4 regions of the Staphylococcus schleiferi genome follow, and region 4 is predicted to be linked to each of the others. Evidence: predicted binding sites of a transcription regulator. Region 4 holds the regulator's gene; each other region holds the start of a gene.
The links. Region 4 encodes Rex, which represses fermentation and respiration genes when NADH is low (regulators of the CRP and FNR family bind a similar motif). Its sites were predicted from a motif close to TTGTGAAATATTTCACAA; they were not measured.
Positions count from the first base shown of each region.

Region 1: the regulator Rex is predicted to act here: its motif matches at 3,358-3,375, upstream of pflB (formate C-acetyltransferase).
Region 2: the regulator Rex is predicted to act here: its motif matches at 2,526-2,543, upstream of MUA40_RS02675 (formate/nitrite transporter family protein).
Region 3: the regulator Rex is predicted to act here: its motif matches at 2,885-2,902, upstream of MUA40_RS01435 (anaerobic C4-dicarboxylate transporter family protein).

Region 1 is NZ_CP094712.1:506,410-514,132, forward strand. Features, by position in the region: gene MUA40_RS02100 (Glu/Leu/Phe/Val family dehydrogenase) at 180-1,283, shown strand; gene MUA40_RS02105 (PTS sugar transporter subunit IIC) at 1,793-2,857, shown strand; gene pflB (formate C-acetyltransferase) at 3,399-5,648, shown strand; gene pflA (pyruvate formate-lyase-activating protein) at 5,715-6,476, shown strand; gene MUA40_RS02120 (ISL3 family transposase) at 6,720-7,723, shown strand, end outside.
Region 2 is NZ_CP094712.1:631,538-639,260, reverse strand. Features, by position in the region: gene MUA40_RS02690 (CPBP family intramembrane glutamic endopeptidase) at 1-282, opposite strand, end outside; gene MUA40_RS02685 (hypothetical protein) at 427-780, shown strand; gene MUA40_RS02680 (amino acid permease) at 892-2,280, opposite strand; gene MUA40_RS02675 (formate/nitrite transporter family protein) at 2,600-3,451, shown strand; gene MUA40_RS02670 (hypothetical protein) at 3,656-3,994, shown strand; gene MUA40_RS02665 (hypothetical protein) at 3,996-4,178, shown strand; gene MUA40_RS02660 (hypothetical protein) at 4,345-4,536, opposite strand; gene MUA40_RS02655 (hypothetical protein) at 4,656-4,931, opposite strand; gene MUA40_RS02650 (bile acid:sodium symporter family protein) at 5,109-6,044, opposite strand; gene MUA40_RS02645 (hypothetical protein) at 6,246-6,773, shown strand; gene MUA40_RS02640 (transposase family protein) at 7,062-7,442, shown strand.
Region 3 is NZ_CP094712.1:346,816-354,538, forward strand. Features, by position in the region: gene MUA40_RS01425 (glycosyltransferase) at 361-1,854, shown strand; gene galU (UTP--glucose-1-phosphate uridylyltransferase GalU) at 1,869-2,729, shown strand; gene MUA40_RS01435 (anaerobic C4-dicarboxylate transporter family protein) at 2,931-4,238, shown strand; gene melB (melibiose:sodium transporter MelB) at 4,446-5,798, shown strand; gene MUA40_RS01445 (nucleoside hydrolase) at 6,016-6,951, opposite strand; gene MUA40_RS01450 (alpha/beta hydrolase) at 7,181-7,723, opposite strand, start outside.
Region 4 is NZ_CP094712.1:874,465-882,187, reverse strand. Features, by position in the region: gene MUA40_RS03965 (sucrose-6-phosphate hydrolase) at 50-1,537, opposite strand; gene MUA40_RS03960 (sulfurtransferase TusA family protein) at 1,936-2,160, opposite strand; gene MUA40_RS03955 (YeeE/YedE family protein) at 2,185-3,267, opposite strand; gene MUA40_RS03950 (redox-sensing transcriptional repressor Rex) at 3,563-4,201, opposite strand; gene MUA40_RS03945 (ABC-F family ATP-binding cassette domain-containing protein) at 4,354-6,297, shown strand; gene tsaD (tRNA (adenosine(37)-N6)-threonylcarbamoyltransferase complex transferase subunit TsaD) at 6,743-7,723, opposite strand, start outside.

The DNA.
Region 1 (7,723 bases), 370 kb from region 4:
TTGGAAACGCTTACATTAAGTGACTGATATTTCTTCAAATGAAATCTGTTGCTTGAGTGAATGAACGGGTTTGAAAGTGTGATTGAGATGCACTTTTAAAAAGGGGAAGACATATTTCGAATGTGTCCATGACTCGCGTTTTCATCCACGGGAAATGTAATAACAGAGGAGGAATGGCAATGATTTTTGAAAAAATGGCACAAGCTGATTACGAGCAATTAGTTTTTTGTCATGATGAAACGACAGGATTGAAGGCAATTATATGTATTCATGATACGACTTTAGGTCCTGCGTTAGGGGGATGTCGTTTTTGGAACTATGAAACGGAAGAAGAAGCAATCACTGATGTGATGCGACTTGCAAAAGGGATGACATACAAAAATGCAGCTGCTGGTTTAAATCTAGGTGGCGCAAAAACAGTAGTCATTGGCGACCCTAAAAAAGATAAGTCCGAAGCATTCTTTCGTGCGCTAGGTCGCTATATTCATAGTTTAGATGGACGCTATATCACTGCTGAAGATGTAGGCACAACGGTTGAAGATATGGATATGATTTACTTAGAAACACCGCATGTCTGTGGGATTAGTGAATCTTATGGTTCAGGTGGCAATCCAAGCCCGATGACCGCATTGGGGGTTTATTACGCAATGAAGCGAACTGCGAAAGAAGCCTTCGGGTCAGATTCGTTAAAAGGAAAAACAGTTGCTGTCCAAGGTGTGGGCAATGTTGCTTTTCATATGTGCCAATATTTGCATGATGAAGGAGCACATTTGATCGTCACTGATATTAACGAAGAAGCAGTTCAGAATGCGGTTGAAGCATTTGATGCGCAAGCAGTCGGCATTGATGAAATTTATAGTGTCGATGCAGATATTTTTGCACCATGTGCCTTAGGTGGCGTGTTGAACGATGAAACGATTCCTTCGTTAAAAGCTAAAATGGTTTGTGGTAGTGCAAATAATCAGCTCTTAGAAGAAAATCGTCATGGTCAAATGTTAGAAAAACGTGGCATTATTTATGCACCGGATTTTGTTGTGAACAGTGGTGGCGTCATTAACGTGGCTGATGAACTGAACGGCTATCATCGTGAGCGGGCTGAGAAAAAAGTAAAAGCTGTCTATGATCAAATGGATAAAATATTTACAATTGCGAAAGAAACGCATGTTTTACCATTACAAGCGGCAGAGCATTTAGCTGAATCAAGAATCAATACAATGATGCGTGTGCACAGTAAATACTCAGCCAAGCCGAACAATCAATTGCGTGATACACGTACCCATTGAAATGTTTAAACAACCTGAAATATCATTTTTTGGTGCGCATACCTAAAACTTTGTGCTGATTGAGGGATAACAACCACAGTCGACGGGATGTTGATGGCGTGTGTAGAAATCGAAAATTTGAGGCTTATCTAAGTTTGTACCGTTTTAAATATACAACATCATAATAGGCGCCCTTCAAAGTGGTCATTGTATAATGAAGACTTCGAAGGGTGTTTTAATATTTTTGTGCAAAAGCGTATTAACCATGTTTAGCACTTTAATAATAAGAAAATTCAAAAAAATGATATTGAAAAATAAAAAGGGTTACGGTACGCTACAAGAGTATTCAAATGCAGCTAAAGGTGAATGTTCAAAAAGGGAATTGTGCCGGAAAGTGTTGGTGTATCGCATAGTACATGACGATGTACACTTATGTCTCCAATCAGATGGCGTACCCCTTGTTATTATTGTCTACTTCACAACTTAGCCATGTAATACATCTCATTAACTCATTTTAGGTGGTAGATAAAATGGAAACAACAGAGAAAAGAATGAACTTTAAACAATTTATGTATAAGGTGTTGAATGGCTTAGCAATTTCAATAATTGCAGGACTAATTCCGAATGCTGTATTAGGTGGATTATTTAAATATTTAAGCCAATATGCAGATATATTTAGTACATTACAATTCGTCGTGTTAGGCATACAGTTTGCTTTACCTGTTATGGTCGGTGTACTCATCGCCTTACAATTCAAACTTGATCCGATGAGCACAGCTTTAGTAGGTGCAGCATCTTTTGTAGGTTCTGGTGCAGCTAAAGTGACTGAAGCTGGATGGCAAATCGTAGGAATTGGAGATTTAATTAATACGATGATTACCGCTTCAATTGCCGTGCTACTAGTATTATGGATTGGTGACCGATTAGGAAGCCTAAATGTGATTTTATTGCCTATTTTAGTCGGAGGCATACCGGGTCTCATCGGTGTTTTAACCTTACCTTATGTTAGTAAAATTACATTAGCAATCGGAAGTTTGGTGAATACTTTTACGACTTTACAACCCGTTTTAATGGGTGTATTGATTGCAGTATTATTTTCATTTATTATCATTTCACCGATTTCTACGATTGCAGTCGGTCTTGCGATTGGGATTTCTGGATTAGCTGCGGGATCAGCTGCTATTGGGGTAGCCACGACAGCAATCGTGTTGTTCATTGGTACTTTGCGTGTCAATAAAATTGGTGTGCCCATTGCGATCTTATTAGGGGGCATGAAAATGATGATTCCTAATACAATTCGTTACCCTATTATCTTTTTACCAGTGGGGATTACTGCTGCGATTACAGGAGCGGCAGGTGCACTGCTCGGTATCACTGGAACAAAAGAAACGGCTGGTTTTGGAATAGTTGGACTTGTGGGTCCGATTAAAGCATTAGAATTAATGGAAGGCAATCATGCAGCATCGCTGATGATTGTGATTACCGTATTTTTTATTATCCCACTTGTTGTAGGCTTTATAGTCAATTTGTTGCTTTCTAAAGTGTTTAAACTTTACACTTCTGAGATATACAAATTTACAGCGACTGAAAAATAACAAGTTGAGCTTCAAAATTAAAGTATTTTAAAGACATGATAGCGTCGCTCGCACGCGTTTGTAGATGCACCTTTAAAAATTGAATTGATGATCAAACCATGCTCTACTTATGATTTGTAAGTAAAAAAGATGGACATTAATCCCAAAATAAATAGCGCTCAGATGATTTTTATTAGAGAATCGTCTGAGTGCTATTTTTTATGATAAAACTTTGTATCGTATGACTTCGCTTCTGCTTCAATGAATCCAAATTGAGTTGAGACTTGAGCCCCTAAGCAAACACGTTCATGAAGTCTATCGAAATTTTTATGTCCAAGTGAGAAATGATGAAACATGCGGGGATTAAAATCAATGTTTCACAACAAAGTTGTATACTTAAAAAATTAAAAATATAAGACCAGAATTGTGACAAAAATTTATACAAAATAAATCTAAAAAATGACATATTTTAAAACGCTTACAATTTAAAGTGATTTTATTCACAAGTGATGGTATACTGATTGTGAAATGATGAACAAAACCTAATTGGAGGTATGTAACCATGATTAAAGATACGAATACTCGAAGCAATGCTTGGGAAGGATTTAAAACTGGACGTTGGACTCGCAATGTAGATGTACGTGAATTTATCCAATTGAACTTCACAGGTTATCAAGGTGACGATAGTTTCTTAGAAGGACCTACTGAAGCAACTGAAAAATTATGGGATCAAGTGATGGCGTTATCTAAAGAAGAACGTGACCGTGGCGGCATTTGGGATATGGATACAAAATTACCATCAACAATTTTATCGCACGATGCAGGTTATTTAGACAAATCATTAGAACAAATTGTTGGTGTTCAAACTGACAAACCATTCAAACGTTCAATGCAACCATTTGGTGGTATTAGAATGGCAAAAGCTGCTTGTGAAGCTTATGGCTATGAATTAGACAAAGAAACAGAACATATTTTCACAGAATATCGTAAAACACATAACCAAGGTGTATTCGATGCTTACTCAAAAGAAATGTTAGCGTGTCGTAAAGCAGGGATTATCACAGGTTTACCAGATGCATATGGACGCGGTCGTATTATTGGTGACTATCGTCGTGTTGCATTATATGGTATTGATTTCTTAATGGAAGAAAAACAAAAAGACTTCAACGAATTATCAACAACAATGACTGAAGATGTTATCCGTTTAAGAGAAGAAGTATCAGAACAATATCGTTCTTTACAAGAATTAAAACAACTCGGTGAACGTTACGGCTTTGACTTAAGTCGTCCTGCTGAAAACTTTAAAGAAGCTGTTCAATGGTTATACATGGCTTATCTTGCAGCGATTAAAGAACAAAACGGTGCAGCAATGAGTTTAGGACGTACTTCAACTTTCCTTGATATTTACGCTGAACGTGACTTAGAAGCGGGTACAATTACTGAAAAAGAAGTACAAGAAATTATCGACCACTTCATCATGAAATTACGTCTTGTAAAATTTGCGCGTACACCTGATTACAATGCATTATTCTCTGGTGACCCAACTTGGGTAACAGAATCTATTGGTGGTGTCGGCATTGACGGTCGTCATATGGTAACTAAAAACTCATTCCGTTTCTTACATTCATTAGACAACTTAGGACCAGCACCAGAACCAAACTTAACTGTACTTTGGTCAACTCGTTTACCTGAAAACTTCAAACGTTACTGTACAAAAATGAGTATCAAAACAAGTTCAATTCAATATGAAAATGATGACTTGATGCGTGAAAGCTACGGCGATGACTATGGTATTGCATGTTGTGTATCTGCAATGCGTATTGGTAAACAAATGCAATTCTTCGGTGCACGTGCAAACTTAGCTAAAACATTATTATATGCAATTAATGGTGGTAAAGATGAAAAATCAGGTGTTCAAGTTGCACCAAACTTTGCGCCAATCGAATCAGAAGTTTTAGACTATGATGAAGTTTATCGTCAATTTGATGAAATGATGGAATGGCTTGCAGGCGTGTACATCAATTCATTGAATGTCATCCACTACATGCATGATAAATATAGTTATGAACGTATTGAAATGGCACTTCACGATACAGATGTGCATCGTACAATGGCAACTGGTATTGCAGGTTTATCAGTTGCAGCTGACTCATTATCAGCAATTAAATATGCAGAAGTTCGCCCAGTACGCGATGAAAATGGCTTAGTGGTTGACTTTGAAACTAAAGGCGAATTCCCTAAATACGGTAACAACGATCCACGTGTAGATGACATTGCAGTACAACTTGTAGAAAGCTTCATGAGAAAATTACGTAAACATCACACTTACCGTGATTCAGAACATACAATGAGTGTATTAACAATTACTTCAAACGTTGTTTATGGTAAGAAAACAGGTAACACACCAGATGGACGTAAAGCTGGCGAACCATTCGCGCCAGGTGCAAACCCAATGCACGGCCGTGATTCAAACGGTGCATTAGCATCATTATCATCAGTAGCTAAATTACCTTATGATTGCTGTAAAGACGGTATTTCTAATACATTTAGTATCGTTCCAAAATCATTAGGTAAAGAAGAATACACACAAGAACAAAACCTTGTAAGTATCCTTGATGGTTATGCCTTACAACATGGTCACCACTTAAACATCAACGTATTCAATCGTGAAACATTGATTGATGCGATGGATCACCCAGAAGAATATCCACAATTAACTGTTCGTGTATCTGGATATGCTGTAAACTTTATTAAATTAACACGCGAACAACAATTAGACGTTATTTCTCGTACATTCCACGAAACAATGTAACGGCTAAGCAATAGATGTCACAGTCGGAGTGACAGATTTTAAGAGAAGGTAAAATGGGGGAGTACAATGATTAGAGGACACATTCATTCAATTGAAAGTTTAGGAACAGTAGATGGACCAGGTCTACGCTATATCATCTTTACACAAGGTTGCTTATTGAGATGCTTATACTGCCATAATCCAGACACATGGAAGATTAATGAGCCATCACGATCAGCAACACCAGATGAACTTGTGGCTGAAATCACACCGTACCTCCCATATTTTGAAGCATCTGGAGGCGGCGTTACAGTTAGTGGTGGAGAACCGCTTCTACAGATGCCATTTATAACAGAGCTCTTTAAAAAGCTTCATGCGCATGGCATTCACACTTGTATTGACACATCATTAGGCTGTGCAAACGATACTGAAGCGTTTAAAAAACATTTTGATCAACTACTCGAGTATACAGACTTGTTGATGGTTGACATAAAACATATTAACAATGAAACGCACAAAAGATTAACTGGAAAACCCAATACTCATATATTAAATTATATTCAATATTTAGCTGATAAAGGTCAACCGATATGGATTAGACATGTGCTTGTGCCAGGTCTTACTGATACCCCCGAAGACCTTGTAGCACTCGGCGCATTTATAAATAAACTTGGTAACGTTGAGAAGTTTGAGATTTTACCTTATCATCAGCTTGGTGTGCATAAATGGGAAGCACTTGGTGTTCCTTATGAACTTAATGATGTCGAGCCCCCGACAGATGAAGAAGTTGAAAAAGCATACCAATACGTTGACTTTAAAGGTGTAACCCCCTTAACACCTATCGGCTAGGTAAAACAATAAGACATGGATTTATTCACTCTTTTAGAATCATAATAACCCTTAAATAATGTTTCGAACCGTACACGCCCCTCACGTGTGCGGTTTTTTAATGGGTTCTTCATTTTTGGTTGTATATTTTTAACGGTTGGTGAAATATTCACTGACCGTTATTTTAATTTTTGATATTAAAAAAGCACAAATATCTCTATAATTGTAAGTGACCAAACCAACGATTAAGGAGATATTGTGCCTATGTGTAATGATATATCAGAAATGCTTGGAATTAAAGTCAAAAATTTAAAAATCACTCAAAATCTAGGATTAGATGTACATAAAAACGTAAAGGCATTATTATACGAAGGCCAATTGACATATCATCCCAGTGCTTGTGCGTGTTGTGGAATTAAAAATGATGCCCATTTAATTATTAAACATGGCTTTCGTAAAACGAAAGTTTATATGGGATTAATTTTTGAAAGACCTGCCTATTTAAAATTGAAGAAACAGCGCTTTTACTGTAAAGCTTGTCAACAAACCTTTACAGCTCAAACACCCTATATTCAACCCCGATGTACCATCTCAAATGAGGTCAAACGCATGATGACCCGGAAACTATCTAAAGTCATCTCTGAAAAGGATGTCGCTGAAAGTCTATGTGTATCACCTTCAACTGTCCATCGCCATTTAAAAGAGGTAAGTGATTCGGTGAAGACGCAGGCACATCATGTTTTACCGGAGCACTTAGCTTTTGACGAATTCAAATCAACGAAAGATGTCGAAGGTGCGATGAGCTTTATTTACTGTGATAGTGTAACCCATGATATCATCGATATTTTACCTGATCGTCGCAAACATAAATTAGAAGCCTATTTTTTAAAGTTCTCTAGAAAGCAACGTGAAAGAGTGAAAACCATCTCTATAGATATGTTTCCACCTTATATCGCACTCATTCAAGACTTATTTCCTCATGCGGAGATAATTATGGATCGCTTTCATATCGTGCAGGCTATCAATCGTGAAATCAATCGATGCCGAGTTCAAGTTATGAATGGTTTTAGGACAAAAGATAGACCTCAATATAATAAATTAAAGCGTTATTGGAAGTTACTATTAAAAGCGCCCTTAGATTTAGATCGAATGATATATCAGTCATACGGACTTTTTAAGTCTTGGCAGAGTCAATACAGTTTAGTTCAGTATTTATTGGAGCTTGATGAGAGGCTCAAAGAGACATATGAAACGGGGCATCGTCTTTT
Region 2 (7,723 bases), 240 kb from region 4:
TCCGTACTGTTTGACGCCTTGAACACTTCTTCTGAATCGCTGTTTCATCTCTTTTCGATGTAATAAATAAAAACTCATTATCACTGTAAGATATGCAAGTATTGAAGAAATTACTTCCGATACATCTATATAAATATCATTGAAAAATTCATCTTTATTTATTCCAAAAAGCAACATTATCGCCAATGAAACTGTAAACCCAAAAAAGAGTGTTGTCACAAATAAAATAGGGATTAACCATAAGTCTCGCCATGCGATGGCTTTCCAACTATATTTTGACATTTTGAATCCTTTCTACCGCAATCATTTAAATTTTTGCTTTACTCATATGACAATTCCATTTTTAAAATTACATTTTTATAAAAGCCATATAAAATTATTAGCATCATGTTATACTATATAATATTTAATGAAAGGAAGGCAACTATGATTCAAAGGGATATACCCAATAGTATGCAAGCGTTCAAAAATCTTGTAGCCTTGCAAAAAATAGTTTTAAATTTTGATCTTATCTATCAAAAAGATCCAGACGAAGCCAACGTCTTGTTAACAACACTTCAAAATAAAGTGACACGCTTATTTGAAAGCCTCCCTCATCCTGATGATATTATCTTACCGACAACATATAGTTATGAGATATATTATGCATGTTTACACAATCTCTACCATAATCCACTCGTTCTCATCGATTTTGGCAGTCAAAGACGCGTAAATAACGGGTACCTTCACGTGATTAATCAAGCTGCAGCCCATTTTAATATTTCACATTGTGATTACTAACCCCATTACAAAAAGAAGCGAGACCTCTTCAAAGGACCTCACTTCTAAACAAGAACTCAGTATTGATACCGAGTTGAATATTTGATTTTTTATACCGATTTTGTCTCACTCTTACAATTTCAATTCTTCTTTATCACGTTTATGATAACCGCGTAAAAAGAAAAATACAGCCATAAATCCTAAGAATAAGAAACCGATAATCACAGATACACGTGTTTCATCATTAATTACCATACCTACTAATACCATTAATAAGAATGCGATTGTTAAATAGTTACTTACAGGCGCAAATGGCATTTTAAAAGGATGATTTTCGATTTTTTCCGGATATTTCTTTCTAAATTGTATATGACTCAATAAAATCATAAACCATGGAATCATACCTGGTAAAATTGAAGCACTGTAAACATATACAAAAATACTCTCTGATCCTTTAATAATCATAGGTAATACAACATTTAAAATGACACCAATGAGTATCCCTGTAGACACGGCTAATACCGTATAGAAAGGCACACCATTTCTCATAACTTTTGTAAAAATCGCTGGTAGTTGTCGATGTTGTGCAAGTGTAAAAATCATTCGGCTTGAGCTAAAAATACCTGAATTACATCCTGACATCGCAGCTGTAATAACGACAAAGTTGATTAACCCTGCTGCAATGGTAATCCCAACTTTTGCAAATGTTGCGACAAATGGACTACCAATATCATGTAACTCGTCCCAAGGATACACAGTGACAATCACAAAAATAGCACCGATATAGAAAATTAAAATACGCCAAATGACGCCGTTGACAGCCTTTTTAATATTCTTTTGTGGATCTTTCGTTTCTCCTGCTGTAATACCGATTAATTCAACCCCTTGATAAGAACCGATAACAATTGATAAAGCAAAGAAGAAACCTAACCAACCATTTGGCATAAAGCCACCGTGTGCAGTTAAATTACTTAAACCGATTGGATGTCCTCCGTTCCCTAATCCGAAGAAAATCAATCCAAATCCGGCAATAATCATTAATATAATTGTGACGATTTTAATCATCGCAAACCAAAATTCAAACTCACCAAATGCTTTTACAGATACGGCATTCGCTACAGTTAAAATAACAATTACAATAATACCTGGAATCCATGATGGCAATTCTGGCCACCAAAACTTCATATATTCACCGACTGCAATTACTTCAGACATACCTACTACTATCCATTGAAAGATATTCGCCCATGCAGTGACATAACCTGCAACTGGATGGATGTAATCTGTTGCATAATTCGCAAATGATCCGGTAGATGGATCTAAATAGACCATCTCACCCATTGCACGCATAATTAAAAACAAAAATAATCCCGCAAGTAAATATGCAAAAATAACAGATGGCCCCGTCCAAGCAATTGTGCTCGAAGCGCCCATAAATAATCCGACGCCAATTGTACCACCTAGCGCAATCATTTGAATCTGTCGTGAACTCAGACCTCTGTGTAACTGGTTTTCTTCCATTGCTTCCATCTCCTTTTAACCCCTACTTATAAAATGATGTTGCACCGTGCATGTCGCTATTATACTACAATTGAGATTGCTGTGGAGAAAAAATTATCACCCTATTTATCTTTGTTTTAAAGAAATATAATACTTTAAAAAAATTGCAACAAATTGAAGTTTGAAATATAACTCAATTTCTAAACATATATGTTCACATCTTTTTGGATTGCCAAAAGTTGTTGAAATATTGACACAACCCCTTATTGTGAATGTATTCACATTTTGTTATGAAATGTTTATACTATGGTAGAAAATTGAAGAAAGGAATTTCTAACACATGAAAGAAACAAACATAAAATGGGATACAATCTTCTACGGTCGCAAGTGGGTATCAAACATCATTGACACGATTCAAAAGAAAGATATTTTACAAAGCTTTTATCTGAGGCGCTATTTATTAAGAGCCATGATGGCAGGATTTATTATTAGCATTATTGCAGTATTCGTTTTAATGGTAAAAACAACTTTTACACCTGATGTCGCACCTGGTGTGGTCAATATGGCAGGTGCCATTACCTTTAGCTTCGCCCTTGTTTTAATTCTATTTACAAATTCAGAATTATTAACGAGTAATTTTATGTATTTTACAGTTGGACTCTATTACCATCTTATTCGACCTTCGCGTGTGTTAAAAATCTTTTTCCTTTGTTTCCTAGGAAATATTTTAGGAGCGATTGTGTTATTTGGCTTAATTTCACTGACAGATGTCATGACAGTAGAAATGCTTGAAATGCTTAATCATACGGTTCAAGTAAAATCCATTCAATACAGTTTTCAAAACATACTGGTTCGTGCTATTTTCGCCAACTTTTTTATTAATATCTCACTTGTCATTGCAATGCAAATTGAAGACGTTATGGCTAAAATGTTTGTCATGATGTTTGGTGTAACGATTTTCGCTTTTATGGGTTACGAACACGTTGTTTATAATGCATGTCTATTCGTTGCTAGCTTTATTTATCAAACAGAGGCATTTCATATTTTCCATGTATTAAAAAACTTAGTTGCTGCCTTTATCGGTAATTATATCGGCGGTGGTTTAATTATTGGACTCTTCTATGCCTATTTAAATGATCATGGTCAATTTAAAGTGATTAAAAATCAACAAGTGAATGACAATATCGAATAATGGCAGCTATAAACTCAGTCTCAAAACTTATTTCAATATTTTGATTCAGTCGTGTCGTATAGCACAAAACTAATATTGGTTTCATCTCTTAAAAAGCGAGCCGTTCACCTTGACTCGAACAAAACTGAATGTCTTTCAAGCGAGCCGACGTTCAAAACTTTTCGTGTTATAATGGTATCAATTCATTGCACAAGGAGTTAGATTATGGACAAAGCACGCATCATCAAAGGACTGATTATCGCTTTACTTTTAGGTGTTTTTTTCTTTGTCATCAATGTCAATCAACATGGCATTTCGCCCGTAGCATTAGCAACTAAATCTATCATGGTTGCTGTCGTATTTGCAGTCTTATATATTTTGACATTCAGTATTTTAAGTTCAGATGAACGAAAACAACTTTTTGGCCCTCCTTTACTGATTGGTCTCATTATTGGACTCTTAGCAGGCATGCTTTTTAATCAGCCGCTCATTGGCTGTTTGATAGGTATTGTACTGGGTATTGCGGTTGGATGGATTCGTTATCGTATGAAAAGGAGAGATTGAGATGTCGACACAAACGATTGGATTTATTATTATTGGCATTTTGCTATTGAGCTTTGTACCAAATGTTTACATGCTTTACAAAACATCTAAAGAAGGTAATCAAAATATACGTTACCAATTAATGGTTGGTGTGGACGCTATACTATTAGTATTAATTATTACAGCTATCATTTTGTTGACTTAATGCATCAGTTGGACACTGTTTGAAACGCGTCAAAACAGAAAAAATGATAACAACAATGCTTTTAATATCATCGTATATTATTAAACCCGAGCTTTTCGTCAAATCACGAAAGACTCGGGTTCACTTATAACTGAGCCATTTGACTCAGATTGTTTTAAAATCATTATTAAATTTTCCCTTGTAAAAAGAAATAGTAGATTACAGTGGCAAATACCGCATAAATCATAAGACCAACAATGCCCGAAAGTACATGAACACGTATCGGAATATGTTTTTGAAAACGTGGTGCAAGCACCAAGTTACCTACTAAAATAATGAGTGGTCCAACTATAAAGAACAAGATTGCCTCTAAACTCATAATTTACACTCCTGTATCGCTATCGTTTTAGCACGATATCCATGTGCGTTTTTATCTTACCATGCCATTGTATCTTAGCCTATACCGTTTAACTAAAAAAACGAGCCGCCCTTATTTTCTTAAGAGACGGCAGGTAAAATGATAAAAGAAATGATTCCCATGATAACGATGGACAAAGGAAACACAAGAGACTGAATCAAATGGACTTTTGCTGGTGGCAAAGCTGCTCTCAGTAACCATGACTCAATCGCAAAATTGATCACTGTTAATGTCACTGTCATTGATAAGACCAACACGAAGCCATTTTGAAACTGAGCAATAAACCCAACAGATAATAACAACATCATTAATAATACAGTGAGCGTTATAAAATAATTTTGAAGGACTTTGACCATCGTTTCACAACCTTTCCTAGCCTACTTTTCGATATATTCAAATCATATTTTCGCACAACCTAACAAAAAAGTAAAATATGCTTTACTAAAGTTATTGCTAAGCTAAAAAAGTTTTGTTCTGATTCGTTCAATTGTTGGACATCTTTCTTATGGTTGAGACAAGTGCTTCTCCTTGATTTATAACTCCAAATCTTCCTTTGCTCTAGCCGCCCAATAACGTGCAAGTAATGGGCCTGTCACTAAATGAATAAAACTAAATACCGCTCCTGGTACTGCAGCTAATGGATTAAAATGAACCGTTGCCAGTGAGGCAGCTAATCCAGAATTTTGCATTCCGACTTCGATTGCTACTGTCTTTTTATCTTTATAATTAAGTTTAAAAAGATGTGCTAAAGCATAACCAATTGTATAACCGAGCACATTATGTAAGATGACGACAACAAAGATGAGTATCCCTGTTTCCACAATCAAAGCTTTACTAGAAGCGACCACCGCACCTAAAATAATAGAAATCGCAACAACAGAAATGAGAGGTAAAATGTCCGTCCCTACATGTGCAACACGCTTCATATATTTTTGAATAAGAATACCTAAAAGCAATGGAAATAAGACAACTTTTACAACTGAAAGAAACATTGCAAGTAATGAAACATTCATCCATTCCCGAGCAAGTAGAAACATCAGAACAGGTGTCAAAATAGCCGCTAAAATTGTTGAGATTGAAGTAATCGTAACGGATAACGACACATTCCCTTTAGCGAGATAACTGACAACATTGCTCGATGTTCCGCCTGGACAACAGCCGACGAGTAAGACACCGATGGCGATATCAGCGGGTAGATGAAACAATTTTACAACGGCGTATGCAGCAAATGGCATAATCGTATATTGCAAAAATACGCCGATAATCACGGGTTTGGGTTCTTTTAAAATGAGCTTAAAATCATCCAAAATAACGGTCAATCCCATCCCTAACATAACAACACCTAATAAATAAGGAATGATGCCTCCAAAACCTATAAAAATGCTGGGAACAAAAAATGCGAGTAGACTTGCCAGTAACATCCAAAATAAAAATGTTCGAGATGCAAATTGGCCAATACGTTGTAACATGGGCTTCACTCCTTAATTGTTATAATAATCTGAATATTAGCATAATTATAGATAGCTCACAACCTCTTTTTTACACTTATCCAACTAAAATAACGAATCAATATCGTCCAATACATTTTATTTTTACATCTATAGTCTTACTGATTTCAAAAATTTATCATGCTACAATAGATATGAGAAAAATTTAAATGAGGAATTGCAATGATTATTGATAAACTAGAAACTTTTATTTTAAATATAGATCAAATGCACCATCGTATGGCGCGACGTAAATTGTTGAAGTTACTACGTCAAGCTAACCTCCAAGTCGTCATTCATACTGAATGGATTAAGCATCAACAAAAGCACATGCTTAAGATTCAAATTCCTAAGCGTGCGCTTCCTTATGTCATCAGTTTTATCAGCTTTCACCATTATCGTATCTATCAAATCGTGCCTCTATCATTACTCGAATTAATGGAGCCCCTTCAACTCCGACCTCGTGAAGAAAGTCGATTTGAATTACACATTGATGGATTGAATGATCCTTTTATTAAAGATAAAGTCATTGATATTTTAAATGTCTTTCAAAACAAACGTATTCACTATAGCTTTGCAAAAGACAAACTGAAAGTCACAACAACGCCAGAAGTGCTTTGTCAACTCATTGCTACGTTAGCAACGCGTCATATTGATATTTGCCAAGCAAGCGCACCTGCTCGTTGTTATCGTCAATCTCGTATTTCTTAGTGCGGTATAATGATATGTGCTCGATATGAAACCACTCACAATAAAACATCTGTTCATAAATTTAGCGGGGCAGAAATTGATTTCTGCCCCGCCTCATATAGACTCGCTCGAATTGTGCACAGCGGAATATAGACCGATGCATATTTCGAGCATTTTTCGTTATTTTAAGGTTCTTCATTTTTTATGGTGGGATGACATAAGTCATCCTGCTTTTTTGTACAAAAATAGCGCAAATGCCTCTATAATTTTAAGTGACTAAACCAAAAATAAAGGAGACATATTGCGCCTATGTGTAATGATATATTAAAGTTACTAAAAATTAAAGATAATAATATTAAAATCACTAAAGTTGAAGAAGATGTAGTTATTAGAGGTAAGAAATCTAACGTCATCTTTGGTACCCTTTCATACAAGCCTATGACTTGTCCTCACTGTTATCATACGAATCCAAACCGAATACACAAACACGGAAAACGTTTATCGCGAATTACTTTTTTAAGATTCCAAGAGATAGCAGTGTATTTAAATCTGTTAAAACAACGTTTTAAATATATGGATGGAAAGTGTTACGCTTCTACAGAAAGTATGAGGATATCATTGCTTATACGATTGGAACCCCTCAATTCAATAATGGTGCGATTGAAGGAATTAATCAAAAAGTTAAACTGATTAAATTTCATATGGCTATCGCAACTTTTATAACTTCAAAAATCGCATTTTTATTATTTTTAGACTGTATAAAAGATCAAAGAAAAAAGCAATGCCACTTTTCAATAGTGAAATTGCTTAAATAGATTGCGTACCGAGTCGAGACTCCCGAGGCATAGAGCCGAAACCGAAAATCCATTTTGGCTTCTTATGAGCTACAATAAAAGCCAAAATTAGTTGAGGTAAGGCGCCTGGGAAAGCGAGACTCGAAGAAGCAATCGGAAGTTTGCGACTTAATTATT
Region 3 (7,723 bases), 530 kb from region 4:
TGTTTTATAACGGTGCGAGTAGGGAATGAGCAATAAAGCTCAATTGATTAACGATGCGATAATCAACTGCTATAAGTATATCGTAAAGCTAAACAGTAGAGTAAAAGGGAGAAAAGGACAGTCAATAGCAACTTAAATGATGCATGATATGCGCCATGTTAATCGTGTTATATGCATACTACTCATTATTATTAGAGTCCAATTCAACTTAAAACAATCGGATGTATCAGATCGCTTCCTGTTCATGACTTTAAGGAATAAATAGATAATGCATATTTTAATAAAACTTAAATTAATTGAAAATTCAAAAAATAAAAACTAGTGCTAAAGATATTATTTTGAAGATTAGGGGTGTACTAAATGAAAAAAGTTTTTATGATTGTCCATGAATTGGATGTTAATAAAGGCGGTATGACGACTGCCATGTTAACAAGGAGTAAAGTTTTCTATGACAACAAAATTGCTGGTAACATTGTTACATTTGATTACAAATTTGACTATCCAGAAATTATTCAAGCATTAAAAAAATCCAGGAAGATGGATGAGAGAACTGAAATGTTGAATCCTTTTGACTTCTATAAAGCTAAAGCAGATCAATCAAAAAACAAAAGAAATCCAACGTTATATAAGGCTATAGACCAGTTATTAAAAGGAACAGTTGAGATAAAAGAAAGTCAATCTGTTTCTAGATATTTCAATCAAAAAACTGGCGAATACGTGTCTTATAAAAAATCTTTTGAGAATACAAGCTTCTTAGATATTTTTGAAAACAATAAAAGGATTAAAAGAATTTATTATCGTGAAGAAAAGATTCAAAAAATTGATGTGTTTAATCACGAAAATAAATTAATAGCTGAGCAATTTTTTGATAGTAAGTGCTATCTCTATTTATATAGACAAATCAATGCCAAAAATGGTAGCGTCGGTCAAACATATTTGATCAATGAGAAAAAGCAATTTAAAAATAATGTAGGATTTTGTACATATTTTTTAGATGAATTAGTTAAAGATGATAAGAAGAATATTATGATTTGTGATGGGCCAGGTAGTTTTCCAAAAATGCTAGCGACTCGTCATAAAGCTGCAAAGAAATTTGCTGTAATTCATATTAATCATCACAAGAATTTTGATAATAGTGGTGCAGTTAAGGAAAAAGAAGATTATATATTGAAAAATGCACAAAAAATTGATGGTGTTATTTGTCTCACTGAAGCGCAAAATAGAGATATTATCAAGGAATACCAAATTGATAACGTTTCTGTCATTAGTAATTTTATTAACATCACAGACCAAATCCCTGAAACTACACATCGAAAAGTGGTTGGACATATTTCCAGACTAGTACCACAAAAAGGTTTACCATACTTAATAGAAGTAGCAAAAGAAGTTGTGGAAAAGGATAATGAAATAGAATTTCACATCTATGGTGATGGAGAAGAGAAAAATAAATTAGAACGTTTAATAAGAGAAAATGAGCTTGAGAAAAATGTTAAATTATTAGGCTATACCGATAATGCAACTGATAAAATTAAAGACTTTGGTTGTGTCGTATCTACATCTCAATTTGAAGGGCAAGGTCTTAGCATTATTGAAGCGATGTTACTAGAAAAACCTGTGATTGCATTTGATATTAAATATGGACCTTCAGACTTTATCAGACACGAAGAAAATGGTTACTTAATCGAAAATCAAAATATATCTGGTATGGCTGATAAGATTTTAAAAGTTATCAATGATGAAGCTTTAGCTAAGCAGTACGGAAAAGAAAGTAGAAAAACAATTATCGAATTATATCATTCTGAAAAATTAATGGAAAAATGGGATAGACTTTTTAATGGGAAAGTCTTAGCGTAGAAAGGAAGTTTATTATGACTGTAAAAAAAGCGATTATTCCAGCGGCGGGGTTAGGTACACGTTTTTTACCTGCGACTAAAGCAATGCCGAAAGAAATGTTACCGATATTAGATAAGCCAACAATTCAATATATTGTTGAAGAAGCGGTACGTGCTGGCATTGAAGATATTATTATCGTGACAGGGAAACATAAACGTGCGATTGAAGATCATTTTGATCACCAAGTGGAATTGGAAAATAACTTAGCTGAAAAAGGTAAAGATGCGTTATTGGAAAAAGTGCGTCATTCTACAAATTTAGCGAACATGTTTTATGTACGCCAAAAAGAGCAAAAAGGTTTAGGTCATGCAATTTGGACAGCCAAACAATTTATTGGAAACGAACCTTTTGCCGTATTATTAGGTGACGATATTGTTGAATCTGACACACCTGCGATTCAGCAATTGATTGAAGAGTATGACCGCACGGGTAAATCTGTCATTGGTGTTCAAGAAGTACCGGAACAAGAAACGCACCGCTATGGGATTGTTGATCCAAAATCAAAAGACAATCGCTTATATGAAGTGACAAAATTTGTGGAAAAACCAGCGCCAGGTACAGCACCATCAAATTTAGCGATTATGGGAAGATATGTGCTAACACCAGACATTTTTGATTATCTTGAAAATCAAGAAAAAGGTGCAGGTGGAGAGATTCAATTAACAGATGCGATTGAGCGTTTGAATCAATCTGAACAAGTTTTTGCCTATGATTTTGAAGGGGAACGTTTTGATGTCGGTGAAAAAATTGGCTTTGTCAAAACGACGATTCAGTACGCTTTGAAAGATGAGGAAATGTCAGAAGAAATTCGTCAGTTTATCCAAACTTTGAAGTAGAACATCTCTATTACAACGTAAATGATACAATAAATGAGAGAACGTGAACGACGTTATCGACTTGATACCGTTGTTTGTGTTCTCTTTTTATTTTTTCAATTGTTACAATTTAGCCATTTATCGCTTTATTTATATATTAAACTGCTCATTTAAATATGCTAAAATATTCACATGAAAATTTAGAAAAGAGGAAGAAAAAGAATGCTTCTTTTTGCGATAGAAATATTGATTATGATACTCGCAATTGTTTTGGGTCTACGAACAGCAGGCGCATTGGGTTGTGGGATTTTTGCACTTTTTGCCCAATTAATTATGATTTTTGGGTTTGGTTTACCTCCTGGTTCTGCCCCTGTTACGGCTGTGCTGATTATTTTATCTATTGGAATTGCAGGCGGTACACTTCAAGCAACAGGTGGGATTGATTATTTAGTTCAACTTGCTTCAAAAATGATTGAACGTTTTCCAAAATCAATTATCTTTATCGCACCGATGATTGTTTTTGTATTTGTGTTTGGTATTGGGACAACTAATATTGCGTTATCTTTAGAACCAATTATCGCTAAAACCGCATTGAAAGCGCGTATCCAGCCTAAAAAGGCACTTACCGCTTCCGTACTAACAGCAAATATTGCTTTATTATGTAGTCCAGCGGCTTCAGCAACTGCCTATATGATTTCAGAGTTTGCAGGTCTAGGGATTACAATGGGGCAATACCTCTCCATCGTTTTACCTACGGCGTTAATCAGTATGTTGATTCTCAGCTGTTTTAATACATTTGTAGGTCGAACAAAAATAAGTGAAGCGCAAGCGCAAACGATGTTACAACAAATGATTATTGAAGATAAACAAGAGGTTAAGACTTTTGATAAACGCGTTAAATGGGGTGTTTTTACATTTATATTAGCAGTCATCTGTATTTTAACTTTCGGTATTTTTCCGAAAATCGGACCTACATTCCATGTAGACGGTAAAACGGTTCATTTACAAATGACCGATCTTGTCCAACTATTTATGTATACGAGTGCAATGATTAATCTTCTTTTAGTGAAAGTTCAGCCGAATCAGATTTTAACCACACATATTGCACAAGCAGCCATTGGTGCAATTTTTGCGGTGTTAGGGCCAGGTTGGCTAGGGGCTACCATTTTTAGTGCACATGCTAATCGAGAAATGATGGAAAATGGTATCGGAAGCCTCGTTTCACAAGCACCTTGGCTCATGATTATACTTGTCGCTTTAGTGGCGATGATTGTGATTTCTCAATCTGCGACCGCATCTATTGTCGTGCCAATCGTGTTGAGTCTCGGCATACCACCGACTTTCTTTATTGCAATTGCACAGACATTAAACGTGAACTTCGTTATTCCTGCACAACCAACGATTTTATTTGCTGTCGATGTTGACGAAACACGGACAACGAAAGTAACGAGTTTCTTAATTCCTGGTTTCTTTTTAATTACGACGACGGTCATTGTCGGTCTGACAATCCGATCATTATTAGGAATGTAAAAATAGGCTGGTTTAGTTTTTTCGAATCATAGCCATCAACTTATAGATGAAGTAAGGCAGAATACGTAGATTTTACGTGTTCAGGTCTTACTTCTTTTTTGGGAAGCATAATCACTGATTGTGGCATCATAGCGCAATGTAATGGATGAGAGAATTATGATATTTTTAATAATGCTTCTGTCTATAAATCGAAAAAGGGGATTCAATTTGAAAGCGCAGTTAACGAAAGTTCAAAAATTATCATTTGGAATAGGTGCCGTCGGTAAAGATGCTGTATTTAATTTAGTCAGTATTTACTTTATGTTTTATGTGACGGATATTATCAAACTATCCCCCGTTTTTGTGGGGTTTCTTTTTTTTATTGCAAGAATATGGGATGCCGTCAATGATCCGTTTATGGGGATGATGGTCGATCGAACACAGCATCGTTTTGGCAAGTTTAAAATATGGCTAGGGATAGGGACAGTGACAAATGCACTAATCACACTCTTGTTATTTACGAACTTTGAATTTCCTCAACCCATGATGTATGTTTATGTGTCAGTGATGTATGTATTATGGGGAATGACTTATACGATGATGGATATTCCTTATTGGGCGTGGCTGCCGAATTTGACACAAGATTCAAGAGAACGTGAGACAATGTCTGTGATTCCACGCTTTTTTGCGAGTTTAGCTGCTTTTATTGTTGGAACATGGGGGTTGTATTTGATTGACCGTTTGAGTCACATTTTAGGTCATGGAGATCTTTCAGTTGGTATGTTTATTGTGGCGCTTTTATGTAGTGTGCTTTTTGTAGTGACAATTGGAGTGACGCTCATAGGTGTTCCAGAAAATCAGTCAGTTAAAGTTCAGCCTATCCCTCGATTACGTCTTAAAGAAATCAAACAAATGCTTTTTCGTCATCATGCTTTATTAGCTATGATGGGATTACTCTTGTCTTTTAATTTAGGCATGCAGTTGCTTAATGGCACACTTATTTATTATTTCAAGTATGTCATCAATATTGAACAATATTTTGCATATTTTAACAGTATGCTATTTGTCGAAATGCTTGCGCTATTATTTTTGCCTTTTTGGATACGACATGTAGGACGTCAAAATGCGTTTAATAGCGCGATGTTATTCATCATTAGTGGTCTTGCTTTGATGTTATATTCTGGTTTTGTAGCACCGCATCAATTGGGATGGGTTTTATTTGGAGGAATGGTTCTTAGAATCGGTACGGGATTCATGCTAGGTATGGTGACAATTATGCTTGCGGATGTAATTGATGATGGGGAAATGCAATTTGGACGACGCCACGACAGTTTAAATACTGCGATGTATACTTTCATGACTAAAGCGGCACATGCGTTATCGGGTCTCATGATTGGTGCTGGCATGTCGCTATTTCATTTTATTCCAAATCAGCATCAGCGCATTGAAACGCAAATGGGGATACGTGTGTTGGGATTGATTTTGCCAATACTATGCATTGTAATCAGTACTTTTTTATATCATCAGATGTACCCTTTAAAAGAGAGTAGTAAGATTAAAAGAGGGCGGACATCCTCATAAATGTGATAGAACACCTTTAAGCAATGCTGTATTCATTCTTATTTTATACAGTTCCTATCCTCAAAGATAACAAGGATTGCGCAGCGCAAGATAACAGCGCATACGCAATCCCGGTCTCTACCATCCTTTTAATGATTTAAAAGCTTTTTTGTAACCTAAAATAAATCATATCTCAGGCATGTCGTTTTATTGAGAATATATTTGATCATCAATATATTTAGACTTTTTTAGCAAGCTCTGTAATGTATTTAAAGAATGCATCATGTTCAACATGATTGATCACTTGAATGAGACGTCCATTTTGATCGTCTAAATAAGTTCGACCTTGGCTAGGTCCTTTTGTATAAACGGAAGCTTTTACTTCCTCTTTTTTGACCAGTGAAGGTTGACCCACATAAGCTGTCGTCAAGACATCCCATAAAAAATAAGTCGAATTCGTTTGAAAATGTGTTAAAGGTGGCACAGCTGCATAGCTGACGCCTAGGAAGTCAACACCCGGATAGTGGCGTTCGTCTGCCCACATTTGACGGATATTAAGCGTTAATGGCACTTGGTTTGTACTTTCAAGTGCGACCATATCGATTGGAATCGTGCTATCAAAAACAGTTTTTACTGCTTCTGGATCCCAAAATGCATTCCATTCTGCCGTTCCATCATGTTCAGGTTCTTCCACATTACCGCGTTCTAAAAATGTACCGCCCATCCAAACGAGACGTTCAATTTTTTCAGTAATATGAGGAGCGACTTGTAATGCTTTCGCTAAATCCGTTAAAGGTCCTGTAAATAATAACGTCACGGATGTCTCAGAAGTTTCAAGACGATCGATGATATCTTGATATGCAGGAACCGTTCTTAACTGTGATTGTACAGGGACCCGTTCATTTAAGATAGGCAAGGCATCCATGAAAAAGGCATGCATACGCCAGTCTTTTGGAAATGGATTTTTACCTCGTTCTTCTGAAGCGGCGACATCTAGAGGATAACGAGAAAAACGATTAATAATTTTACGAGAAGCGCTCTCTGCAGGCTCAACATAGCTATCTGCGCCAATCGCACTGACTCCAATTAACTGAATATCCTCCATCTGTAAAAGTAAAAACAGTGAAATGAGGTCATCTACACCGCCATCATGGTTAAAGTAAACGTGCTTCATAAATTTCTCCTTATATTGAAGTTGTTGTATAAATACGACTTATACTATGTTCAATGTACAACGCGTGCCGTGGAATGACAAGTGATGGGATACTTTTTGTGTTGGAAGTCAGAAGAGATAGTGGGAGACTGACATAAAAAAGAGCCCAAAAAAGTAGCAAGATGTTACTTCGGGCTCGTTTGCATGTTATAGCGAGTTAAAAAATGTGAGATGTTTAAAGCGAAATCATTTAAAACGTAGTGCCACTTTGGCGTTCATCCGTTAGGTAGATCCATTGAACGATGTCTTGGAAAATGAGGTCATTATAGCTAGATTCATTAAAAATTTCATGTTGTAAGTCTGAATAAATACGTATTGCTTTATGTTGTGAAGCAATTTCGTCATAAAATTGTAATGAATCTTTTGGATTAACGATAGGGTCTGCTTGACCGTGTAAAACCAAAACATCATCTACAAATGCATCTGGGTTTTCTTTCAGTTCGAGAATACCATCTACAATGGCATAAGTAAGGCCCATCGAGATTTCATTTGGAACGAGTGCATCGTGGATATAATCTCTAACCACATTGAGGTCAGAGCAAATGCCTTCTGATAAAACGTTAGTAAAATACGTGTCTGGTGGTGTTTGTCTGTCGCCGTATGCTTCTGCAAAGAAACGATTGTTATCTCTAGTGACACCGCCAGAAGTTATCATACCATTCACGCGTCCAGGGTAGCGTGTACCATAAAAGGCAACGTTGTAACCACCCATGCTGTGACCGATTAAGTATAT
Region 4 (7,723 bases):
GAAAAAAATCACCTGCTTGTTTTTTTATTGCCTTGTGTTCATTTCTAGATTATTCTTCTGGTATTTCTGTCGCAATATCAAATTTAGTCATTTTTAAATAGACTTGACCCGAATCCGTAACGACTTTAATTTTATTCGATGTAGTTTTCGGGAAAATGCGTGAAGTTAACACACGTTCACCTTCGTTGCAAAAAATTTCAATACTCGATGTATCTACAAATATACGTAATTGTTTTAACTCTGAGTTCAAACGTGTACTTCTTGATGTTCCTTCTACCGGAAATGGTAGTGCACCACTGTCAAAACGCTCGAGTATGACTTCTTTCGTTGCTGTCTCATAACGAATGACTGTCGCTTCATGACTAGAAGCGCGTAACTGTAATTCAAAAGCAGAGGATTCGTTTTCTAAAATATCAACAACCAGTTCATACTGGACCCCTTCATAGGGGTGGAGCTGTTTAATAAATTTATTAGCATAGCCTAGTGCTGATTCTTCGTTACTGCGCAATTTTCTCAAATGCATATGAGGTTTTTGTTTCAACATTTGATTTTCAATAGTCAATGTTCGAGGGAGTGTAAGACAGTGTGCCCAACCATCGGCATCTGTTGGGTACTCTACATCAGGTAAACCCATCCATCCTATTAAAACGCGTCTCCCCGCTTCATCCTCCATCGTTTGAGGTGCATAAAAATCAAAACCTGCATCTAATTCTTGAAAATCACCATGTTCGAATACGAGTGTTTCAAAATCTAATGTTCCTACAATATAGCCACTTAAATGGTTATTTTGATATGGGTCAGATTCCACACCTTCAGTGCAGAATAGTAAAATGTCTTTTCCATGAATTTGAAAATAGTCTGGTGAAGTCCACGTATGCCCAAAGTTCTGTAATTGTGTTTTAATTTCACCTTTAAAATGCCAAGGTCCTTCTGGTTGATTTGCGACATACATGAGAAGACAACCTGTTAAGTCTTCACGTTGTGCACCAATCACAGCATATAATTGATCTCCTTTTTCAAATACTTTCGGATCACTAAACTGCTGTGTATAACCTTCAGGTGGCGTACTGATTGCTGATGGAGATAATTTTTCTACTGTTCCATCGCCTTGTACTTTAGCAATGACTTGGCTATTTTCAGGCTCCCAATTTTCATCTCTATGGCTTGCAGTATACATATAATAAAGCGATGACTGATAAGAAAATGCACTACCGCTAAGTACGCCATGACTGTCATATGTCTGATCAGGACGTAAAACCGTACCCTTATCTTTGAAAGTCACTAAGTTTTCACTTGTTACTTGTCTCCAATATTTTAAGCCCTCTACTGGTCCTAAAGGAAACCACTGATGTGCGATATAATATTGGCCTTTAAAAAAAATTAAACCACTCGGATGACTGAGTAATCCTGTAGGTGGTTGAATATGAAAAATTTGACGATATGGAGAAGACTTTACTTTTTCCTGTAATGCTAAAATTTCCTTTTCATCTACTTCCTCATATTTACGATATCGCATTTCGCGACTCCATTGTTCCATAAGTATCCTCCTTATCTCATACTGCTGATCATATATGCCACCTGTTGTCACATATAAAACCAAACCTTGCACCTATTTTGATAATTTGCTGTTAATATGATACGACGCATTAAACATGTTAGAGTTATGTAAAATTAAAAAAGACGCTACATTTGAGCATCATGATTTTAATTTGCATTGGAAAAGTAAGCTGTCCCCACCTTAGCTCCTCCATATGATCTCAGTAGCTATTTTATCATAAAAATGTTTAAGCATGTCCTAAAATTAAGACCTTAGACCCTTTTATATTGCTTTATCTTAATATTTTAAACTACAATATCGTACAAAAAGCAGCTGAGTCACACCCCAACTGCTTTTTAACATATAGATTATTCAACTATTATTGATCGTGCTATCTTTTAGGCCTTTTGAATCGTAATCGTCCAAGACGCATGATCTACTTGTTCAAATTCAGTCACTGGATAATTTTGCTCTGCTGCCCAATTGGGAATAGCCTCTGTAGCTTGTGTACAGTCAAAGTCAATTTTCAGTTCATCGCCTAGTGCTAATTCTTCCATCTTTTTTTGTGCTTCAATTAAAGGAAATGGACAAACCATACCCACCGTTCCGAGTTCATATAACATTGTGAAGCTCCTTTCGTTTCATTTTTAAAAATTAACAGATTGTGTTGATGAATGCTTTTGTTGTTGGCGTGCTGCTTTTAAAGGCTTCACAAATAAGAAATAGCTCATAAACCATGTCCCTAAAATCATAGCCACTAAAGCAATCCAACCTTGCCACGATAATGCAGCAGTTGCAACTAAACCATTACCTATTGAGCATCCACCTGCGAGCGCTGCACCAAACCCCATACAAGCACCACCAATGACACTATTACGTATTGTTTTAATATCCGGTAGTCGCCACTTAAATTCTCTTGAACCGCGCGCTGCAATATACGATCCTATAAAAATACCTAAAACAAGAAAAACACCCCAGTCAATAAAAGAAACGTTTCCTGTTGTTAAAAAGGCGATTAAGTTCGCAGATGGTGTGGTTATACCTAGCCCACCTTCTCTACCTGTTGAAATGCTCATTGGCCAAGCGATAAGTGCAATGAAACCAATCGCAATCGCTGCAACAAAAGGATGAAATCGCTTTTCAAATAAAAAGTGACGTATCCCTGTATAGCGTGGTTTTAATTTAGATATAGCAATTTTTGATTTTGGCTTTTTCAACGTGGTCATAACCAAAAATAGCGTAACGCCAGTTAATAAGATTAACCATATCCAACTGGGTATCCCTGTAGATGTCGCCATGTCCGCTTCATAAACAGTTTGTTTATTAATAGTATCTTTCAGCGGTAATAGAACACCATATTTTGAGATTGCTGCAAATAGAGCATACATGAAAAGTGCTATCCAACTACCAATTAAACCTTCCCCCGCACGGTACCATGTCCCAGTGGCACAACCGCCTGCAAGAACAATCCCAATACCAAAAATAAATGATCCAACAATCGTGCCTACGACTGGAAATGTACCATTATCTATCGTGATAACACCCAATGAAGTTAATACATATAAGCCAATAGCTTGGATGCTAATCGCAATAAGCAACGCATAAAACATCTTATTATTTTTTTGAACGTACATATCTCTAAAGCCACCCGTTAAACAAAAACGCGTACGTTGCATGACAAAACCGAGTAAACTTCCCACAATCAATCCACTTATCACAGTCCAGATCAATATTCCTACCTCCTATATCCGATTAATATTATAGGTATTATAGAAAATAAGATCTTACTTTTCAAGTGCATTTCTAAAATAAATATAAAAATATATATCTTTTTCTCAAGTTCATTTGATTACATTTGTATTTTTAGACATCCATGCTCCAAGACCTGTCCTATTCTCACTAAAAAAAGAGTATAAAAATCTAATATCATCATTAGACATTTATACTCTCTTCAAAGCGCTATGTTTTAATTTGCTGTTCATCCAAACAAATCTTTTTGTATGTATGGATAATTATCATAAAAGGTTAATCATTATAATTTTTCATAAAGAATAATAATGATTGTAATTCCACACCTAAATCAATTTGATGTACTTGTACAGATTGAGGTACGTGCACACGTTTCGGTGTAAAATTAAGTATTCCTTTCACACCTGCATCTACAAGTGCATCGGCCACTTCTTGTGCCACCCTTCCTGGTGTAGCAATAATAATGACTTCTAACGCTTCAGTTTCAACGGTACTTTTTATCTCGTCCATTGATTTTACCGTCACATCACCCACTTGCGTACCAATGATTTCCTCACTGATATCAAAGGCTTCAGTAATGGTCATATCATCGTGAATTGAAAAGTTATAAGTGATTAATGCCTTACCTAAATTCCCTACGCCAACAATGCCTATTTTGATTTCATCAGAATCACTTAACTCAGATTTGAAGAATTCCAATAGACTATCAATATTGTAACCATAACCTTTTTTCCCAAGCTCTCCAAAATATGAAAAATCTCGGCGAATTGTTGCAGAATCTATATTTAAGCCTTCACTTATCGCTTTTGAATTCACACGATCTTCACCTTTAGCCTTTAAAATATTGACAAATCGGTAATATAAAGGGAGACGTTTTAAGGTCGCTCTAGGAATTTTATTGCTTTCTTTTCCCATTTTAAAGTCCTCCGTAGTCTTTCTTATGCGTGCACTCATATACATAGTATGTGATAATAATTATAACTTAATTTTATGGTTATGAAAACATTAAGTACTTGATACATATAGGGTTTATTGTACAATAATTAAGAATGAAAGGAGCATGCCATATGATTTTAATGCAATTAAGTCACGTCACCAAATCGTTTGATGGTGAAGAGATTTTTGAAGACGTCAACTTTGAAGTAAAAACCGGCGAACGAATTGGCATTGTAGGACGTAACGGTGCGGGTAAATCAACATTGATGAAAATCATCGCTGGTGTTGAAAACTATGATTCAGGCCATATCTCTAAAATCAAAGGCTTGAAATTAGGCTATTTGACACAACAAATGACATTAAATACCCAAAATACAGTCTTCGAAGAAATGGCCAAACCGTTTGCGCATGTTCAATCCATCTCAGAGCGTATGAAAGATGAAACCGATTGGCTTGCAACTCATGCGGATATGTATGAGTCAGTAGAATATAAAACGCATATTGATCAATACGAAAAGCTCTCAAATGAATTTGAACAGCTTGAAGGTTATCAATATGAAAGTAAAATTAAAACTGTTTTAAATGGACTAGATTTTAGTGAAGCAGATTATCATCGTCCGATTAATGATTTTAGTGGGGGACAAAAAACACGCCTATCATTAGCACAAATGTTATTAAGCGAACCTGATCTGCTTCTTTTAGATGAACCGACGAACCATTTAGATATGGCCACAACAGAATGGCTAGAAGATTATTTAAAATATTTCAAAGGCGCTATCGTTATTATTTCGCACGACCGATTCTTTTTAGATAAAATCGTGACTCAAGTTTACGATGTTTCATTGGGAGAAGTTAAACATTATGTCGGCAATTACGCTAAATTTATCGAATTAAGAGATCATTATTATCAAAAACGTTTAGCTGAATATGAACGACAACAAAATGAAATTAAACGTCTTGAAACTTTTGTGGAAAAGAACATTACACGTGCTTCCACGAGCGGTATGGCTAAAAGCCGTAGAAAAACTTTAGAAAAAATGGAACGCCTTGAAAAGCCGATGTTAGACGCTAGAAGTGCGAACATTCAATTTGATTTTGATCGCAATACTGGAAATGATGTCATGCACATTCAAGATTTAACGATTGGATATGTCGCCCCTATTACGCAACCTATACGATTTGAAATCAACAAAGGGGATCATATCGGTATTATCGGACCTAACGGGGTAGGTAAATCTACTTTAATTAAAACTTTAGCCAAACGTCTTCCACCTTTGTCAGGACAAGTAATTGACGGTGCAAATCTTAAAATTGGCTACTATGATCAAAAACAAGCAGAATTTCGTTCAAACAAAACAATTTTAAATTTTGTGTGGGATCAATATCGTCAAATGCCTGAAAAAGATGTGCGTGCCGTTTTAGGACGCTTTTTATTTACGCAAGATGACGTATTAAAAGTCATCAATGATTTATCTGGCGGTGAAAAAGCACGCTTGCAATTGGCATTACTCATGTTAGAACGTAACAATGTGCTCATATTAGACGAACCGACAAACCACTTAGACATTGATTCTAAAGAGATGTTAGAGCAAGCTTTAAAACATTTCCAAGGAACACTCATTTTTGTTTCGCATGACCGCTATTTTATCAACCAATTGGCGAATCGAATTTTTGATTTAAACGAAAAAGGTGGCACGCTTTATTTAGGGGATTATCAATACTATTTGGAAAAGCTAGAGCAACAACAAGCCCTTGCCGCTTACGATAACCAACAAAATCAAGCGACGGTTGAAGTAGATTCAAGCACTCAGCCAACGACTTATCAAGATCAAAAGACGCTTCGTCGTGAAAAGCGTAAAATAGAGCGCCAAATTGAAAATGATGAAAGCCAAATTTCTGAGTTAGAAGACAAGATTGCGGCGATTGATTTGCAAATGACAGATGAGGCTGTCATTAATGATTTCGAAAAAACACAATCTCTAGCTGAAGAACGTCAAAAAATCGAACAAGCATTAGAACAAGTGATGACAAACTGGGAAGAATTACAACTTTTGTTAACTGAATATGAAGATTAAGTGAAGTAAACCGAGTAAAATTTTCTACTCGGTTTATTTTTTTAATCACCTTCTGTTTACATTTCGTCCACATATGAAATGGCATAACACCAACTATCCACAAAGTTATCCTCATTATCCACAAGTTAAAGGCTAGAATATTCTATCCTTATGCACAACTATATACAACTTATCCCCAATTTTACGCCAATGTTATACACAGGTTCTTAACAACTTGTGCATAAGTACGCATGTTCTCTATTGACTTTTGCTTAATCAGAAAAGTGATCTTGAAATGTGAAATTTAAGCTATTTAGAGTTATATGTCTATATAAACAAACATCTAATTTTTAATGGTGATTAGAATGTATCACTTTTCTTTGATAAAAAAGGTGAGACAGAAATCGTTTGATTTCGTTGTCTCACCCTCAAAATAAAGTTGCAGTTTAAAAACGTAAAGCATTCATTATTCATGATCTAAATACATTTCAATATCCATACTGCTTTTACCATTTAACGCCATATCCCCACGTATTCCTTTTTCGTAAATATAATGGGCTGCTGCTCCAATCATCGCAGCATTATCCGTACATAAACGTGGTTCTGGAATCGCGAGTTCTATGCCTCTTTCACGCGTAGCTTGCTCTAAAGCTTTGCGAAGCCCTTTGTTACTTGCTACACCTCCAGCTACTATCAACTGTTTAACGTTGTAATCTTCACAAGCACGCATCGCTTTTCCAACGAGCACTTCCACTACGCTATTTTGAAAACTTGTCGCTACATTTTCAGGAATCACTTGTTCACCCTTTTGCTTTAGATTATGCAATTTATTAATCACTGCACTTTTCAAACCACTAAAGCTAAAGTCATAACTCTCAGGCTCTAGCCATACACGAGGAAATTGGTATGTGTCCTCACCTTGCGCGGCTAATCGATCAACCGCCGGGCCACCAGGGTAAGGTAAGCCAATAGTCCGTGCGACTTTATCATAAGCTTCGCCTACTGCATCATCTCGTGTTTCACCAATAATCTCAAATTGTAAATGATCTTTCATATAGACAAGCTCCGTATGTCCACCCGAAACAATTAATGCAATTAATGGGAATTTCAAACCTGTTCCAAGTTGGTTTGCATACACGTGCCCCGCTATATGATGGACCGGTATAAGCGGTTTATCATTAGCAAAAGCTAGCGACTTAGCAGCATTGACACCCACCAGTAACGCACCAATAAGACCTGGGCCTTGCGTTACAGCAACTGCATCAATCTGGTCCATTGATTTGTCTGCTTGTTGCAATGCATCTTCAATGATTAATGTTATATTTTCAACATGATGACGACTTGCGACCTCAGGGACAACACCGCCAAATCGTTTATGACTGTCAATTTGACTTAACACACTATTACTTAAAATTTCTGTACCGTTTTCTATTACACTGACACTTGT